DNA from 3 places in the Arthrobacter sp. KUASC02 genome. Region 1 is predicted to be linked to each of the others. Evidence: riboswitches for the same ligand, from Rfam matches in the RefSeq annotation. Region 1 holds a riboswitch; each other region holds the start of a gene.
What was found. A riboswitch is a leader RNA that binds a small molecule or an ion and turns the genes downstream of it on or off. The one in region 1 is predicted to bind cyclic di-AMP.
Positions count from the first base shown of each region.

Region 2: it holds a riboswitch for cyclic di-AMP, as region 1 does, so the genes downstream of both, AC6JAC_RS17850 (M23 family metallopeptidase) here and AC6JAC_RS10245 (NlpC/P60 family protein) in region 1, are expected to answer to the same signal.
Region 3: it holds a riboswitch for cyclic di-AMP, as region 1 does, so the genes downstream of both, AC6JAC_RS18780 (aggregation-promoting factor C-terminal-like domain-containing protein) here and AC6JAC_RS10245 (NlpC/P60 family protein) in region 1, are expected to answer to the same signal.

Region 1 covers NZ_AP046053.1:2,226,658-2,232,548, forward strand. Annotated here, with positions in the region: gene AC6JAC_RS10220 (CPBP family glutamic-type intramembrane protease) at 1-438, shown strand, start outside; gene AC6JAC_RS10225 (ribonuclease Z) at 432-1,349, opposite strand; gene AC6JAC_RS10230 (DNA alkylation repair protein) at 1,485-2,003, shown strand; gene AC6JAC_RS10235 (hypothetical protein) at 1,970-2,224, opposite strand; gene AC6JAC_RS10240 (polysaccharide deacetylase family protein) at 2,250-3,770, opposite strand; cyclic di-AMP (ydaO/yuaA leader) riboswitch at 4,036-4,228, shown strand; gene AC6JAC_RS10245 (NlpC/P60 family protein) at 4,232-4,990, shown strand; gene AC6JAC_RS10250 (hypothetical protein) at 5,172-5,777, opposite strand.
Region 2 covers NZ_AP046053.1:3,887,316-3,893,206, forward strand. Annotated here, with positions in the region: gene AC6JAC_RS17850 (M23 family metallopeptidase) at 1-822, opposite strand, end outside; cyclic di-AMP (ydaO/yuaA leader) riboswitch at 826-1,036, opposite strand; gene AC6JAC_RS17855 (iron-dependent transcriptional repressor DtxR) at 1,176-1,871, opposite strand; gene serC (phosphoserine transaminase) at 2,250-3,380, shown strand; gene AC6JAC_RS17865 (DUF3027 domain-containing protein) at 3,463-4,047, opposite strand; gene AC6JAC_RS17870 (cold-shock protein) at 4,056-4,439, opposite strand; gene AC6JAC_RS17875 (hypothetical protein) at 4,624-4,857, shown strand; gene AC6JAC_RS17880 (helicase-associated domain-containing protein) at 4,868-5,891, shown strand, end outside.
Region 3 covers NZ_AP046053.1:4,095,001-4,100,891, reverse strand. Annotated here, with positions in the region: gene AC6JAC_RS18800 (HAD-IA family hydrolase) at 1-469, shown strand, start outside; gene AC6JAC_RS18795 (DUF7793 family protein) at 598-903, shown strand; gene AC6JAC_RS18790 (dolichyl-phosphate beta-glucosyltransferase) at 922-1,833, opposite strand; gene AC6JAC_RS18785 (hypothetical protein) at 2,191-2,469, shown strand; gene AC6JAC_RS18780 (aggregation-promoting factor C-terminal-like domain-containing protein) at 2,691-3,470, opposite strand; cyclic di-AMP (ydaO/yuaA leader) riboswitch at 3,470-3,644, opposite strand; gene AC6JAC_RS18775 (HAMP domain-containing sensor histidine kinase) at 3,792-5,324, opposite strand; gene AC6JAC_RS18770 (response regulator transcription factor) at 5,326-5,891, opposite strand, start outside.

The DNA.
Region 1 (5,891 bases):
TGGTACCTGGCCGCCGTCGTCCTGATGGGGTACGCGGTGCTTCCCGCGTATATGGTCAACACCGGTGTCTACAGCAACTGGCCCGCGGTGTCCGACCCGGAGGGGATCTTCCGGCTTTTCCTGGGCACCAACGTGCTGGGGATCTGGGATGAACTGTTCTTTATCTGCACCGTGTTTATCCTCCTGCGCCGGCACCTGCCGCTGGCCCAGGCCAACGTACTGCAGGCTGTCCTGTTCACGTCCTTCCTCTGGGAACTGGGCTTCCACGCCTGGGCGCCGGTGTTCATCTTTCCCTTCGCCCTTCTCCAGGCGTTCATCTTCACCCGGACCAAGTCACTGTCCTACATCGTGTCCGTGCACCTGCTGTTCGACTTCGTGCTGTTCCTGGTCCTGCTGCATGCCCACAACCGGGCCTGGATCGACATCTTCGTCTACTGACGGTGTTCCCCGCCCGCAATCCAGGGGGCCCGCTCCCGCCTTGGCAAGGGGATCCTGTCCAGGTCCTGCGCGGCGACGACGGCGGCCCGGCCCGCGCGGGCACCGGCCTGTTCCGCCAGCACACCGACGTCCCCGTAGCGGGATGAGAAATGCGTCAGGACCAGTAGTCCGGCCCCGGCAGCGGACGCCAGATCGCCGGCCTGCCCGGCCGTGAGGTGAAGATACCGGGCAGCCAGCCCGGCGTCGTCGTTGCTGAACGTTGATTCCGCCACGAGGAGGTCCACGCCTTCGGCGAGTTCCCGGGCGCCGTCGCATTCCGCGGTATCCATCACGAACGCGAAGCTCTGGCCGGGACGCGGAATGCTCAGGTCTTCCAGCCGCACCCCGTCCAGATTCCCCTCCCGCTGCAGCCGCGCGATGTCCGGTCCCGAGATCCCTGCTGCCGCAAGCCGGTCGGGCAGCAGCGTGCGGCTGGCCGGCTCGACCAGCCGGTATCCGAACGTCTCAATGCGATGCCGCAGTGGCTGCACCTCGAGCCCGGGCGCGATCGGCCCCGGTCCGGAGTGCGGGTGCAGCCGCAGGTCGAGGCCGGGTGAGGCGAGGGACACGAGGGCACGGACCACCTCGCTGCCGGAAGCCGGAAAATGCAGGTCCACCGGGTGCTGCACACCATCGAGCACCATGCGCGACAGGACGCCGGGAAGCCCGAAGCAGTGGTCGCCGTGGACGTGGGTCAGGCAGATCCGCGTCACCTGGCTGGCTGAGACGCCGGCGTGGATCATCTGCCGCTGGGTGCCTTCGCCGGGATCGAAGAGCAGGCCCTCGCCGTCCCAGCGGAGCAGGTACCCGTTGTGGTTGCGGCTCCGCGTGGGAACCTGCGAGGCGGTGCCGAGAACGACCAGTTCACGCATGGGACCGAGCATCTCACGCCGCAGGACCGGAGGACTACCTTGTCCCTAGCGGCCGCATCGGTTGCCCGCGGTAGCCCGCGACGAAACGCCTTCCGGAGTTCGGTCTTCCACCGGCGGGAACGGCAGAATGGTGGGGTGACTGATGCCTGTGACTTCGTGGATGCCTCGCTGCAGCGTGAGAGCTCCTGGCTTCGGGCAGAAGAAGCACAGGCCCGGTTCGGCGACGGTCTTCAGTACTACGGCGCCTCGGTGGGTGCCGTGCGGGGGACCGTCCGCGACATGCTGCGCCGCCACCGCGACCTGGCGCACGATGACATTACCGCGCTCAGCACCGAGCTGTGGTCGGTGCCCGTCTTCGAACGCCGGCTGGCGGCGGTTGTCCTGCTGCAGTCCCGGGTTGCCCTCCTGGACAACTCCGACCTGACCCGGATCGAGGGCTTTGTGCGGGAGGCGCAACTGGGCGAGCTGGCGGACCCCCTCGCACACGACGTCGTCCGTCCCTTGATCGCAGGGCTGGAAGGGCAGGCGAGGGCGAGGGCGGATGTTGTGCTGGACCGCTGGGCGGGGGATCCGGATCCGTGGCTGAGGCGGGCGGCCGTGCTGTCGCGGGCGGATGCCCCTCAGCCGCCGGCCCGTCGCTCCACCACCGCGTAGGCCCTGCCTTCCAGGAACTCCCAGTCGGTGACCACCATGAACCCGAGGGCGCTCACGCGGTCGTTGAGGACCAGGACGTCGAAGCCGCCGTCCCGCGGCTCCGCGTCCCACGTCGCCACATGGAGTTCCTTGCCCTCAAGGATCAGGAGCTCGGTATTGACGTCGAAGTCCTCCGGTGGCTGATCGCTCAGCTGGCAGATCGCCACGCAATAGTGTTTCACCTGGAATTCCGCTCCATGCCGTGTCCTACCTTGGGAAGGCGGTGTTGTAGCGGTACATAAAGGCCGCCATGGCATCCCTGCTCACGGGCTGGACGGGACGGAACGTCTTGGTGCCGTTACTTTCATCCCAGCCGGTGGAGATGTTCATTGACGCGAGCCAGGTGATCTCCTTGTAGAACTGCGTCTGCGGGACCAGGTCGCTAAACGGGGAACTGGCCGGTGCGTTGTAGGCGGGGCTGCTGGCAAAGCGATACATGAAGGCAGCCATGGCGTCCCGGTTCACTGTCTGTAGCGGCCGATACGACCTGGCGCCGTTGCCTTCATCCCAGCCGGTGGAAATGCCCCTCGACGATAGCCAGGAGATTTCCTTGTAGAACTGCGTTTGTGGCGTGACGTCGATGAACGGCGAGGTGCCGGGCGGTGTGAACGCCGGACTTCCGGCGAGACGGTACATAAAGGCGGCCATGGCATCGCGGTTGACGGCGAGCGCCGGACGGTAGGTGCTGGTTCCGTTCGCTTCAATCCAGCCGGTGGAAATCCCCTGCGAGGCGAGCCAGCTGATCTCCGTGAAGAACTGTGCGTTCGCCGGAACGTCCGTGAACGAGCCCGACGGCGACGGCGACGGCGAGGGGGACGGAGACGGAGACGGCGAAGGTGAGGGCGATGGTGAGGGCGATGGTGACGACACCGGGGACTGGCCCAATGCCTGCGCGACTGTGCGGACCGACGTCGTACCGTTTGCTGTCCGCGCGGCCAGCCACGTGACGAATTCCTTGAACAGTGCAGGGCTGATCGACAGGGACGGGTCCGTTCCGTTGGCAATCTCGTGGAAGGTCAGCTGCAGCCAGCCGCCGGTCGTCTCGGCGTTGGTGACGGTGGCCTGCAGGTCCGCCAGGCTCCACGTCGCGGCCACCTGGTCCGGTGCCTTGGTGACCATGGGTTCCGGCGGCGGCAGCGTTTCGGCGACGGGGCAGCCGGCACAGCTGGCGGGAGAGCGGATGTCGCCGAGGCCCCGGGACGTGGAATATCCGCAGCCGCTGACCGCTGACCGTGCCGTCGCATTCTCCGCCGCAAAGGGGTAGGCGAAGTTGCGGACGGTGAAGCCCCAGCCTTCGAGGGTCGACTTGCTGTTGCAGGCCTCCGCGCTTGCAGCCGCTGCGCTGAGCGTTGTCATGTCCGGATGGGTCACGCTGTGTCCGCCGATCTCATTGCCGTCGGCGGCCAGCGTCTGCAGGTTCGCCTGGGTGAGGAACCCGGACTGGCCCACAAAGGACGTGGTGATGAAGAAGGTTCCCACCAGGCCGTGGGCTTTCAGCTCCTGCGCGGCGGCCAACTGGCTGGCGAGGCCGTCGTCGAACGTGAGGCTGACGATGGTTGGTCCCGCGGCTTTCGATGTGCCGGCGACGCCCGCTACCGTGCTGACGGCCAGCAGCAGCGCTCCGAGGATGGCGACCCAGCGCCGGTTGTTCCTATGCCCGGCGGTAGGCGCCGGGAGTTCCGCCACATGGCGTGGCTGGTTGTGGACAGGGCGATTTGACCAACGCATGATTCCTCCAGGCATGTGAGTCCCCCCGCAAGAACATGCACGTAGACTACGCCTCGCGGCGTCAATGGAAAACACTCGAATTTGACAAACCGCGGATCCAAGTATATGTGGAGTACCGCTACCTGCGGGGGGCCGCCTGCGTCGGGCCGCAGCGGTGCCAGGGGAGCGCCCGGCGGACCCGTTACCTTGATGTGACATTCCGGCGGTGACCCACGTACGGTGGAACGGTGCCCGTTGTCTCAGATACCGGCACTCCCGGGCGGATTGCCTAACCCTGCCGCGGTCCGGGATCCGATCAAAACCATCCGGCAGGGACGGGGAAACCACTTTTGACCTGCATAGTTTGGGCAGGTCTTCGGGGTGAAGCCGCACGCCATCCGCACTGCGGACGGCCGCTGCGGCCGGGTGTCTCCCATCCGAATCCGACAGCTAACCTCGCAGGCATCGGGAGAGGTTAATTCATGCTTTCACGTAAACTGCCCGCTCATCATCGCTCAACCGCGCCCGCGGGGCGCTCCGGGGCCACTTCGGCCGGGGGTCGGAGCAGGGTGGGCCGGCAGGTTGCGGTCATAGCCGCTGCCTCGGGCCTGGTCCTGTCCAGCGGCATGGCTGCACAGGCCGCTGAGGCCCCTGCGGAACGTGACTCAGCTCCGGCGTCCGCCCCTGACAACAATGCCCAGGTGGGTGCACCGCTCAGCGCTGATTCCCACGTCAGGATCAGCTATGAACGCCCGGACGTCAGCACCACGCCCGCCCCTGTGGAGGTGCCGGTCGAAGAGCCTGCCCCCGCAGTGGCGTCCGCCCCCGCCCCCGCGGCAGCTCCGGCGCCTGCTGCTCCCGCTGTTTCCGTGCAGGTCCAGGCCGCGGTGCCCGCTCCCGCCCCTGCGCCTGCTGCCGGCGGTGTCAATGCGGCCATGGTTTCTGCCGCCTACGCGCAGCTGGGCATCACCCAGGACTGCACCGCCATGGTGGAAAAGGCCCTTGGCTCAGCCGGTATTCCGGTGGGCGACCTCGGGCCCATGCAGTTCATGAACTACGGTTCCGTGGTGGGGGAGCCCCAGCCCGGTGACATGGTGGTGCAGTCCGGCCACGTCGGCATCTACATCGGCGACGGCCAGGTGATCAGCGGCGGAATGAACGGCGTAAACGCCACCGTCACGCACCCTCTCTCCTGGCTGACGGCCACCGGCGGCGTGACCTTCGTCCGCCCCGGAGCCTAGACTCCCCGCCGCTTCATCAAGCGGGCGCACCAGCGGGGGCGTAACCCGCACACAGTGCGGGCGCAACGGCCGGCGATCAGCTGCCTTGGGGGCAGCAGGTCGCCGGCCTTCCGCGTATTCACACTCCGGCCGGGCTCGCGGTTTCCTCGGTTTCCTCAGTTTCCTTAGTTCCTCAGTTTCCTCAGGGCGGCGAGACGGCGAGCCGGGCCGAGCTCTCGCCTTCCGCAAATTTAATGCGCAGCAGCGCGTCGCGGGTGTCCGCCGGAACGGTGAATCGGACGTCACCCGACTTGCTCGAATCGCCCGCCACCAGCTCGTTCAGGCCGGGGTCGGGGGAGTAACTGACGCCACTGACGTTCAGCCTGAACGTTGAGTCCCAGAAGTTGAGGTCATACCGGCCGTGGTTGGTGCACCTGAGCGTGAGGGTCAGTGCGATTTTGCCGGACACATCGGGGCGCGCACTCGCGCTGAGAATTTCATATTCGACGTCGGCGGCCCGGTACGTGCGCTCGGTCGGCAGGGTTACCTTCCACTCCGCGCCGTTTCCGTTGCCGGAGCCGGACCCGGACGATGACGCACCAGCCCCTGGCTGTACGGTGCCGGCAGAAGCGCCCGGGGAAGCCGTACCGGAGGCGCTCGCCGTCGAAGCCGCCGGCCGGCCGGCGTCGAACACCCCCAGTTGTCCCAGCCCGAGCAGCAGCCCCGTCAGAGCGGTGATCACAGCTGCTGCGGCGGTCAGCAAGCCGGGCAGCGTAGCCCACCAGTTGGTGGGTTTCTCCTCCGCCATTGCAGGTCCCCCTCGGTCCCGAGATATGGCCAGTTCAGTCGTTTCCCCAGCCGTGCACCCTCGAACTTCCAGTGCGCAACGGCCCTGTTATCCCCGCCCCGAGGCTCGTACTCT
Region 2 (5,891 bases), 1.7 Mb from region 1:
GAGCCAGCCGGTGGGGTCGACGACTTCGCCGTTGACCATTACTTCGAAATGGAGGTGGCAGCCGGTGGAGGCGCCGGTGGTCCCGCTGAGGGCCACAACCTCGCCTCGGCTGACCTTCTGGCCGACCTGGACGCTTGACGACGAAAGATGGTTGTACGTGGTTTCGAGGCCGTTGCCGTGGTCGATCACCACGCGGTTGCCGCCGCCGTAGGGGTGCCAGCCGGTGAACGTGACCGTTCCGCTGGCGGCAGCCAGGACGCTGGTGCCACACTGTGCCGCATAGTCCTGGCCCCGGTGGAACTCACCGGCTCCGCCGGTTATCGGGCTGACCCGGAAACCGAAGGGCGACGCGGAAACCAGGTGTTCCAGCGGTGCCCCAAGGCTCCCGGCGGAAGCCGCGCGGGTGATGGTGCCCGCGGACTGCGCGCTCAGGAGCTGCTTGAGCTTGCCGTCGGGATCGCCCTTGGTGGCAACGTAGGTGCGGTTGAAGTCGATTTTGGCGCCGGCAGCGGCGGAAACCTCCGGCTGCGCCGCAACCGAAGCGGCCACGCCGGCATTCCCGGTGTCCGCAGTGGACATCATGGGGCCCGTCGACGGGACGGTCACGGTGAGCACCAGTCCGGTGGCGGCCAGGGCCATGCCGGCCTTCTGACCCACGCCGCTCGCCGAAGCGAACTCCGTCACCTGGCTGAACAGGCTGCGGCGCCGGCGTGCATCACGGTGCGCATCGCGCGGCCTGACCGTCATAACGGCTTCGGCCACGGGGTACTCCGAAGCGGGACCGGTCGCCCTGCGGCGGCCCCTGACGGTCTGCGTGGTCAAGAATTATCCTCTCTGGAGAGCCTGCGAAGTTAGCTGTCGGATTCGGGTCAGAGAGTGCAAAGACCCGGTCCGCCATTGCAAGGCATCCGGCACAGGTGTCCCTAGGGAATCCTTCGTCGGAGGTGACTTGCCGCTGACGGACTTCACCCCAAGGCCGTTTTCAACGGCCGATTGTGGTTCCTCCGCCTCTGCCAGGAGATGGTTCTGACACTGATCCGCTGGCAGAGCTCGGCTTCGGATCAGGTAACGCTTTTGTATCGGCGCTAGTGCTCAACTATAGGCGATTAATCAGCGCGGTAATAATTCCGTTATCTGGGTCTCAGTACGTTGTAGGTGGTCCTACAAGGAGGCGGTTAGCTGACCGTAACAAACACGTGGGCCGCAACCTCGGGCGGCAGCTCCAGCGCGCCTTCGATCTCGGGCACACGCACGGAGATGTATTCGCCGACGCGCTCCAGGGCCAGGGACGCTCCGGGCCGGATTCCGCCTTCATCCAGCTGCACCAGCAACTCCGGCTCAACCTGGATGGGTTCGGCCAGCCTGCTCACGGTGATACGTGAGTCGGCCCCGTACGCGGTCATGGCTTCAAGGAGGTTGACCACACCGTCGGTGAAAGCGGGAGTCGGCTGACCGCCGAGCGCCGCCAGTCCCGGAATGGGATTGCCGTAGGGGGAAACGGTGGGGTGGTTGAGGAGTTCAAAGATGCGACGCTCCACCCGCTCGCTCATGACGTGTTCCCAACGGCAGGCTTCGTCATGGACATATGCCCAGTCCAGTCCGATCACATCGGCCAGGAGCCGTTCCGCGAGGCGGTGTTTGCGCATGACTTCGGTGGCGCGTTTCCGGCCGGTTTCAGTCAGCTCAAGGTGCCGGTCCCCCGAAACAACCACCAGCCCGTCACGCTCCATCCGCCCGATGGTCTGCGAAACGGTGGGTCCGGAGTGGCGCAGCCGTTCGGCAATCCGGGCGCGGAGAGCCACGATGTTCTCTTCCTCAAGCTCCAAGATTGTCCGAAGATACATCTCCGTGGTGTCGATCAGATCGGTCATCCAGCTCAGCTCCTCGAGCACAGTCCTTGCGTCAGTCCCACCGTACCGCGCAAAGGCTTCCACGTTGGCCTCGGCGGGGTGGACCTGCATCCACCAACCAGCCGCTGGGAAAAGCCCCACGGGATCAGCCAGGCCGGCTTCGCGACCCACTGTACGACAGCATCCAGCTTAGCCTATTTTGAATTACTCCGGATAATCTTCAGCGTATCGCTCTGACCTGCCGCCGGGATGTCTCAGTGACTGGACTATGACGGATGCCGTTCCCTCCCCCGCAGGCACGTCAGGCAGAATATAGGGGATTCCCCTGCAGGAACCCGTGCACTGCCGGGCCCACGTCCACGCCGGAAACCACGTCCACGCCGATAAATTGGAGCCATTGTGAGTGACACCAGCATCACTATCCCCGCCAACCTCCTGCCCAAGGACGGACGGTTCGGCGCCGGGCCATCAAAGGTCCGCCCCGAACAGATCGAAGCACTGTCTGCCGCCTCTGCCACCCTCCTCGGCACGTCGCACCGCCAGGCCCCGGTGAAGAACCTGGTGGGATCTGTCCGCAGCGGCCTCAGCGAATTTTTCCGCGCCCCCGAAGGCTACGAAGTCATCCTCGGAGTGGGCGGCTCAACGGCGTTCTGGGACGTCGCGGCGTTCGGACTGGTGGACAGCAAGGCCCAGCACCTCTCGTTCGGCGAATTCGGCTCCAAGTTCGCCTCGGCTACGAATAAGGCTCCGTTCCTGGACGCCTCCTCCATCATCAAGGCCGAGCCCGGGACGCGGCCGGTAGCCGCCGCGGAGGCGGGCGTGGACGTCTACGCCTGGCCGCAGAATGAGACCTCTACAGGCGTGGCAGCACCGGTCAAGCGGGTTGCCGGCGCGGATGAAGGATCGCTTGTCCTGGTGGACGCCACCTCGGCTGCCGGCGGCCTGGACGTCGATGTCTCGGAAGCCGACGTGTACTACTTCGCCCCGCAGAAGAACTTCGCATCCGACGGCGGCCTGTGGCTGGGGCTTTTCTCCCCCGCGGCCCTGGAACGCGCCGCCCGGATCAAGGCAAGCGGCCGGTGGATCCCCGATTTCCTGGACCTGCAGACCGCCATCGACAACTCACGGCTCAACCAGACGTACAACACCCCGGCGCTGGCCACCCTGGTGACCCTGGACGCCCAGGTGCAGTGGCTGAACGCCAGCGGCGGTCTTGAGTTTGCCGCGGCACGGACCGCCGATTCGGCCGGCCGCATCTATGACTGGGCGGAGGCCTCCGAATACGCCACGCCGTTCGTTGCCAAGGCAGAAGACCGCTCCAACGTGATCGCCACCATCGACTTCGATGATTCGATCGATGCAGCCGCAATTGCCAAGGTCCTGCGCGCCAACGGCATCGTGGATACCGAACCGTACCGCAAGCTGGGCCGCAACCAGCTGCGCATCGCCACGTTCGTGGCGATCGACCCGGACGACGTTTCGGCCCTCCTCTCCAGCATCGACTACGTCGTGGGAGAACTGCGGAAGTAGGAAGTCAGCTGCTGCTGACGCGTTAACGTCCGACGGCGTCGTCCGGGTTTGGTCCCGGACGACGCCGTCGTCGTTAAGTGCTCTAGTCGGTCTCGCGGGCGGAGCCGGATTGTTCCTCCGGTGCGTCACTGTCGTCGTCGGAATCGTCGTCGGTGTCGTCGTCGGAATCGTCGGAATCGTCGGAATCGTCGTCAACGGAGACCGCGGCGCCGTCGCCGGAGCCCGCCGGGGCAGTGTCCTGGGCGTCGGCGTCCACAACAGGCGCCTCCGCGTCCTGTTCATTTTCCTGGGCATCCTCGGGGCGCACCCGTTCAGCCCAGGGCACCCACTCCGGCGCGAGGATGGAATCCTCCGAAGGCAGCAGGCCAAGTTCGTTCACCGTGACGACCTTGGAGCGGGAATTGCGGGTGAGCACCGCGTACCACTGCCACCCCTGGTACCCGGCCAGCTTGGACTCGAAGAGATGAGTGACAACGCGGTCCCCTTCACTCTTGGCACCTAGGTGCTGTCCGATCTGTTCGGCCGGGGCGATGCCCTCCACTGCAGCCCGGGCAAAGTCCACGGCTGCAGCGAGCACCGCATCCGGTTTTCCGACGCGCCACACGGGGACGCCGGCACGGGGCTTGGACGCCGGTTTGGGGGTGCTCTGGTCAGGTTGGGAAGTCATGTGGATGCCTAAGCGTCCAGCTCGTCGGCAACCTTACGGAGGGCGGCTGCAATCGCCTTGGCCTTGTTGCCTTCCGGGTACTTTCCGGCGGACAGCGTCCCGGACAGGTTGTCCAGCACGGTCACGAGGTCCTGGACGAGTGGCGCCAGGTCCTTGGCGCTGGGACGCTTTGCCTTCGCGATGGACGGGGTCTTGTCCAGCACGCGCAGCCCGAGGGCCTGGGCTCCCTTGCGGCCGTCGGCCACACCGAACTCCACGCGCGTGCCGGCTTTGAGCTCCGTTACACCCTCGGGCAGGGCGGATTTGGGCAGGAATACTTCCTGGCCGTCCTCACCTGCGAGGAATCCGAAGCCTTTTTCCTTGTCATACCACTTGACCTTGCCGGTAGGCACGTAATCAACCTTCTTCGTTCTGGACTTCCTGTGACACGGCCGGCGGCCACCGCATCCGCACTGATATGCGGGTTCAGGGTATGGCTGCCCGGACCATGTTGGTCTGTATCTTCAAGGTTATCCTGCCGGGACCCGGATTCCCGCTTTGCGGCACGGGCTCAGCCGGGCTGTTAGCGTTACTTCCATGACACCCTCCCGCTACCGGCGGCCCCTGATGATAGTTGCGGCGGTTATTGCTGTCTTTTCGCTGGCTGCCGTGGGCGCCGTCATGGCCATCGCCTTTGGCGGCAGTGCCGCCCCGGTGTGGGTGACATCCCTGGCCCTGTACGGCCTGCCGCTGGCGTTCCTCCTGATGATATTCCTGGTGATCGACGGCGTCGCCGCCCGCCGCCGGGCAGGAAAGTCCGGCGGGCGGTAACGTTGGACTGATGTCCTTTATTCGCGCGCTCAGCAAGGAACTGGAGGCACGCAGCGACGACTCGTTGCGGGCCCTGTTCTCCGCGCGGCCGGACCTGGTCTCACCCAACGTTCCGGACTTTGCGGCCCTCGCGGCGCGGGCCAGCGCCAGGGTCAGCGTGCAGCGTGCACTGGAGCGCCTGAACCGGCCGCAGATGCAGGTCCTGGAGACGCTTCACCTCTGCACCAACACGGACACAGCCCACAGCGCCTCTGCCGCCGGACTCAAGAAACTCATCCGCGGCGCATCGCTGTCCGCCATCGAACGGATCCTGCACTCCCTTGAAGAACTCGCCCTCGTGCACCGCGCCGAGCCCCCGCACGGTATCGCACTGCCGGCAGGGGCCCGCCAGCGCTACTACCTTCCGGTAGGAAGCCTCCGTGACGTCGTAGGGATATATCCGGCGGGACTGGGCAGGAGTTACACGGAACTTGTCCGGCTGCAGCCGGCCTTCGCCCAGCGCGTGGTGCAACTGGTGGGCGAACTGCACCACAGCGGCGCCTCCATCCACCCCGCCACAACACCCATGGAAGCCGCCCTGTCATTGCAGCATTGGACAGCCACGCCCGAGGCCCTGGAACGGCTCCTCGCCACCGCCCCGGAGCGCACCACGGCGCTCCTGGCCCGTTTCGGGAACTGGGCCATGGGCGCGGTGCCCCAGGCCCAGCGGCGGGCTTCCGTCCTCAATGAAGGCCCCGACGTCGGCCCTGTTGACTGGCTCCTGGCGAGGGGCCTGCTGGTACCGCTGGACGCCGCCCACGTGGAGTTGCCGCACAGCGTGGGGATCGCCCTCCGCGGCGGGGCCGTGATCGAGGACTTCACGCTGACTCCCCCGGTGCCCAGGCTAGGACAGACCACAGCGGCGCTCCGGCGAAATGCCGCCTTGGGCGCCATTGCCGAAACCCTCCGCCTGACGGGAGAGCTCCTGTACAACGTGCGCGAGCAGCCCCTCGTCACGTTGCGGAGCGGGGGCGTCGGCGTCCGCGAGATGAAAC
Region 3 (5,891 bases), 1.9 Mb from region 1:
CGACGTGGTGGCCCTGACCGAGGAACTGGGCGCCATGGAGCGGGTCCGGACGGAAGGGATTGTCGCCTTGCCCGGGGCCGCTGAACTTCTGCGCAGCCTCCCGGCGGATGCCGTGGCGCTTGTGACTTCCGCCGACCGGATCCTTGCCGATATCCGGATGGGCGCAGCCGGGCTGGCCATGCCGGCCACCGCCGTCACGGCCGACCTTGTCACCCGGGGCAAGCCGCACCCGGAAGGCTACCTCCGGGCCGCCGAACTGCTCGGTGTGGACCCGGCCGACGCGCTGGTCTTTGAGGATGCCCCCGCTGGCATTGCGGCCGGGCTGGCCGCCGGGATCCGGACCGTTGCCATCGGGCCCAACACCGGCCCCCTGCCGGACGGTGTTCTGCACCTTGCGGACTACTCCGGCGTGTCCGTGACCACGGACGTGGACGATTCCGGTGCCAGGAGGATTTCCTTCCGGTTCTGACCCCAAACCGGTTTTCGGTCCAGTAGTCTCGGGAGGGACGTCTGAAACTATCTTGGGGGGATAGGATGACCGAAATCCCGATTGCCGGCAATAGAGGTATCGTTCAGCTGCACACCGGAGTTTTGCATGTGCAATGGATTCCAGGCCTGGCTATTTGCGAGGAAGCTGCCCTGGCTGTCATGGCGGCTGTCAACGACCTGAGCGGCGGGCGGTCATTTCCGATGCTGGTGGATATGGCCGCGACGGCGTCCATGAGCCGCGGGGCCCGGCGGGTCTTTGCCAGTCCCAGCACCGTGGCAAGGGTAGCGCTCCTCGGATCGTCCCCGGTGGACCGGGCCATGGCCAATTTCTTCCTCAGCATTAACGCTCCTGCCGCCCCAACGCGCTATTTCACCTGCCCCAAGGCAGCCATGGCGTGGCTCAGGGAAGCGTAGCCGTCGCAGTAAAGGGACCTAAACCCGGGCGAGATCGGCGCGAAGCTCCCGTACCGGAATGCGGCCCGTCGCAAGGTCGCGGGTCAGGCGGCACATGCCGCGGAGGTCTGCGATGGCCGTTTGCACCAGGTCCACGCCCGCGTCGGCACCGCTCGTCCAGTCAACCGGTACCTCGTGCACGCGGAGTCTGCATCTTTCCGCCATGATCAGCAGCTCGGTGTCGAAAAACCACTCGTTGTCCGCGGTGTGCGGAAGGAGGCGGCGGGCAACGTCTGCGCGGATTGCCTTGAATCCGCACTGCGCATCGCTGAAATGTGCACCCATCAGCACGTGCAGCAGAAGGTTGTAGCCGCGTGAAATGAACTCACGCCAAGGGCTGCGGACCACCTGCGAATCGCGCGCCAGCCGGGTTCCGATGGAGAGATCGGAGTGCCCGGACATGAGTGGCGCCACCAACGGGGCGAGCGCCGCGAGGTCGGTGGAAAGACTCACGTCCATGTAGGCAAGAACGGGTGACGGCGAAGCCAGCCAGACACTGCGAAGGGCGTTGCCGCGCCCCTTCGCGGGCAGCCGGACCACGGTGACTTCGCGGAGCTCACGGGCTATGCGTTCAGCTGCTTTGAGCGTGCCGTCGGTGCTGGCATTGTCGGCCACGGTAATCCGGAACGCGTACGGGAAGGTGCCGAGCAGATAGGCGTGCAGGTGCCGCAGGGATCGCTCCAGGTCCCGCTCCTCGTTGTAGACAGGGATGACCACATCAAGAACGGGGAGGGCAGTTCCTGCATCCCCCGGGGTTCTGGCGTCGATGGGTGCGCGGCGGGTCTGCCCCGTTGCGGGCGGCGAAACGCTGCCGGACGGAAGATCGACGGCGGCCCGCGGCTGCGATTGCGGTTGGAGTATGGATCCCGCGGCCTGGTCAGTGAGCGTCATGGTTCCACTATGCGACCGGCGGATATGAAGGATTTAGGCCAAAGCTGTGCAGCTCCTGTGGGATTTTGCCGTTGTCTGGAAACGGGCAAGGAGACGGCGGCGGTGCATCCACCGTCATTGGTGGACGCACCGCCGCCGCGGATGGTGCGTCAGGGCCCCAACAGCGAGCAGATGTTCGTTGCCGTGCCGGCCCCGGAGAATCTCCGCAATTCGTTGCCGTCGGAGTCCACGGAGAAGTTGACATTCCCCCGCGTGAGGACGAGCCCGTCAGGGGAGGGGAGTTGGAGGAGGTTATTGCCGGTCGCTCTCACTTCGACCACATTCTCGCTGGGGAACGAAAAGAAGAGGACTCCGGTGATGACCAATTTCAGGGGCTTTCCGTTTGGCCCCGTCAGGGTGATCTTCAGCCCGGGAGAAGTGCTGATGATGTCCCCTGAGGGAGTCGTGATGTTTTTGGCCTTACCGGTGACTTCACCGGTGACGAGAAAACCACAGTTCATGAATGAAGCGGGTCCGTCCACAGTGATCGGCGGGCCGGAAGGGGCTGCAACGGCCGGACTGGCAGCCGCGAAGATTGAGGCCAGGACGGCCGTCGGAACTAACCATTTTTTCATTGTTGTGCTCCCTGCATCTTGACGACGGCCCGGGGGCCGGCCGCCGCTTGGAAGACGATGGAAAGCGGCGGCGACCCAGAGTCACTCCACAACCTTGTGAAAACCTTGTGGCCCCGGGAACGGGGGCGCAGCGATCGGAAGAACTAGCCGGAGCCAAATCCCGCAAAAAAGCCGAAGGCCCCGAATCACGTGGATTCGGGGCCTTCGGCTCATGCGGACCAAGTCCGGCGAGGGTGCGCCGGCTTAGTACCAGTTGTTGGCGTAGTGGAAGTTCAGGGCGCCACAGGGGGAACCGTACCGTTCCTTCACGTAGTTCAAGCCCCAATTGATCTGGGTACGGAAGTTGGTCAGGTAGTCGGATCCGGCGCTGGCCATCTTCTCGGCCGGCAGGGACTGGACAATGCCGTACGCGCCACTGCTGGCGTTCGTGGCTGTAGTCTTCCAGTCGGATTCCTTGGTCCACAGGGTGGTCAGGCACTGCATCTGGTCGGCCGCCCAGCCGTAGGTACCGAGCTGCGAGGCGGCGTACGCCTGGGCAGCTGCGGGGTCGTCCACGGCTACTGGCGGTGCCGGGGCAGGAGCCGGTGCCGGGGCCGCAGCAGGTGCGGGTGCAGGCGCGGGTGCCGGTGCTTCCGGTGCGGACTTCTCCTCCGGTGCCGGCTGCACGTCGGACGACTGAGCTGCCAGGCTGACGGACGCCGGGGCGGGCATGGCCGATACCAGGATCTTTTCGAACGCGAGCTTCGACTCGGCGTTTGCGGTTGCGGCGCTGGCTTCGCCGGTTGCAGACGTAGCCGGGGCTGCAGGTTCTGAAGCCTGGCCGGCGGCGCCGACTCCGATCAGGACGGCGCAGGCCGTGGCTACTACAGCGGCGCGGCGGCCGGAACCCTGCAGTCCGGCAGCAAGCCGGGCCAATGGGGATGCGGTGGTGGCTGGCTCGGCGCGGTGGCGCGAACGTTCCGCAGGCGTCTTGGACTCGTCGGAAGCGCGCTCCGGACGTACTTCTAGCGTGGATTTAGTCATGGTTGCCTCTCGATGCCGGCGGAGTTAGCTGTCGGGTTCGGATGAGGTCATCCGGCCGCACGGAACTTCACGTGTCGGCTTCACCCCGAGGGCGGCTGTGCAAGATGCCCGGAGACCTGGGTCCCCCGCCTCTGCCTAATCATGAGGAAATCCGGGTAGCGGCAGAGTTTGGCGTCCATCCGGATATGCGGCTAGAACGGTGGCCGCACTCTAAAAACGGTACAGGAGTATCGCGCTTAAGTCACATTTCGGTAACGAGGATCACGACGGCGGCGCGTTGACTTGCGCCGGAACGGCTGGCTCGCCGCTCTGGAACCGGAGTTAGGCTGCCGGCGGCTCGCAGGGCAGGCGGAGGGCGAACTCGGTGCGGCCCGGGCGGGAATTTACCTCGACGGTTCCGCCGTGCGCTTCCACGATGGACTGCACGATCGACAGGCCCAGCCCGCTGGTTCCTTCGGACGCGGCTGCGCCGCCGGCGCCCGCACCTGAAGCGGAGCGGGCCGGACTGGTGCGGGCGGCGTCCGCCCTGGCAAAGCGGGCAAAGACCCGGTCGACGAACTCCGGCGGTATCCCCGCACCGTTGTCCGTCACCGTCACCACGGCACTGCCGTCGGCGGACCGCATCACGCCGGTGACCACGGTGGTTCCGGGGTCCGTGTGCTTGCGGGCATTGGAGAGGAGATTGGCCAGGACCTGGTGCAGCTGCTTGGCGTCGCCGCGGACCACAACGGGTTCGTCCGGCAGTTCAAGCTGCCAGACGCGGTCCGGCGCCATGACCTTCTCGTCGCTGACGGTTTCCACCACCAGTTGCGTCAGGTCCACATCGCTGATCTTGAGCGGCTGGCCTTCGTCCAACCGGGCCAGCAGCAGGAGATCCTCCACCAGGGTGGTCATCCGTTCCGACTGGCTCTGTACCCTGGCGAGCGATTTCTTGCCGTCAGGCGTGAAGTCCTCGGTCATCCGCATCAGTTCTGTGTAGCCGCGGATGGCAGTGAGCGGCGTGCGCAGCTCGTGCGAAGCGTCCGCCACGAACTGGCGCACCTTCGTCTCACTCTGCTGCCGGGCCTCGAGTGCCTTGGACACGTTGTCCAGCATGAGGTTGAGGGCGTGGCCCACGCTGCCCACTTCAGTTCCGGGGTGCGCGTTCGACGGCGGTACCCGGACCGCCAGTGCCACTTCGCCGGCGTCGAGCGGCATGTTAGAAACCTGCGTGGCCACCTCAGACAGCTGCTCGAGCGGTTTCATGGTGCGGCGGATGAGGACCGTTCCGGCCAGTCCGATCAGGACCAGCCCTCCCAGCGACACGATCACCATGGTCCACACCAGTGAGTTGAGCGTGTTTTGCTTTTCATCGAGGGGGAGCCCGGTGACGATCACGTCCCCGTACTGCGCTTCCACGGCAACCAGGCGGTAGGAGCCGGTGGACAGTGTCCGGTCAACCGGGCTTGCGTCGTGCCGGAGGGCCAACAGCACCTGGTCGTCCTCGGCCGAGAGCGATGCGGTCGTGGCGTCGTTGGCCAGGAACCCGGCGGTGCTGACATTTCCGTTGTCGATCCGGGCAATGAGGGTTCCGATTCCTTGGCCCTTGCCCTCCAGCGGGTCGGGCCTGCCGGCCGGGTTGCCGAGGCGTGGCCTGCCCGCTTCGTTGGAGAGCCTTGAGGCCTGGCTTAAGCGATCGTCGAGCTGCTTTGTCAGGAAGGAATCCATGGACGCGTAGCTGAACAGGCCAATGGCGCCGCAGATGGCCACCAGCAACGCCATGGCCACCAGCACCAGCCGGGTGCGGAGGTGCCACGTGGACGGATCGAGCCAGCGGCGGCGGTCCTTGCGGATCTCGCCGGAAAGCGTGGGCACCTCAGTCCGCCGGTTTGATGACGTAGCCTGCGCCGCGGACGGTGTGGATCATGGGCGGGTGCGTGGCATCCACCTTCTTGCGCAGGTAGGAAATGTAGAGCTCCACGATATTGGCCTGGCCGCCAAAGTCGTAGTCCCACACACGGTCCAGGATCTGGGCTTTGCTGACCACGCGCTTGGGGTTTTCCATGAGGTAACGGAGGAGTTCAAACTGCGTGGCCGTCAGCTGCAGTTCCTCGCCGGCGCGGGTCACTTCACGAGTGTCGATGTTGAGGACGAGGTCGCCCACCACCAGTTCGGCGGTGTCCATGGCGGCCACCCCGGAGCGCTGGACCAGCCGGTGCAGGCGAAGGAGCACCTCCTCCATGCTGAATGGCTTGGTGACGTAATCGTCGCCGCCGGCCGCCAGGCCGAGGATGCGGTCCTGGACGGCATCCTTCGCCGTCAGGAAGAGCGCAGGCACCTCCGGCGCGAAGGCGCGGATCCTGGTGAGCAGCTCGACGCCGTCGAACCCCGGGAGCATCACGTCCAGCACCAGGACATCCGGGCGGAACTCCTTGGCCAGCT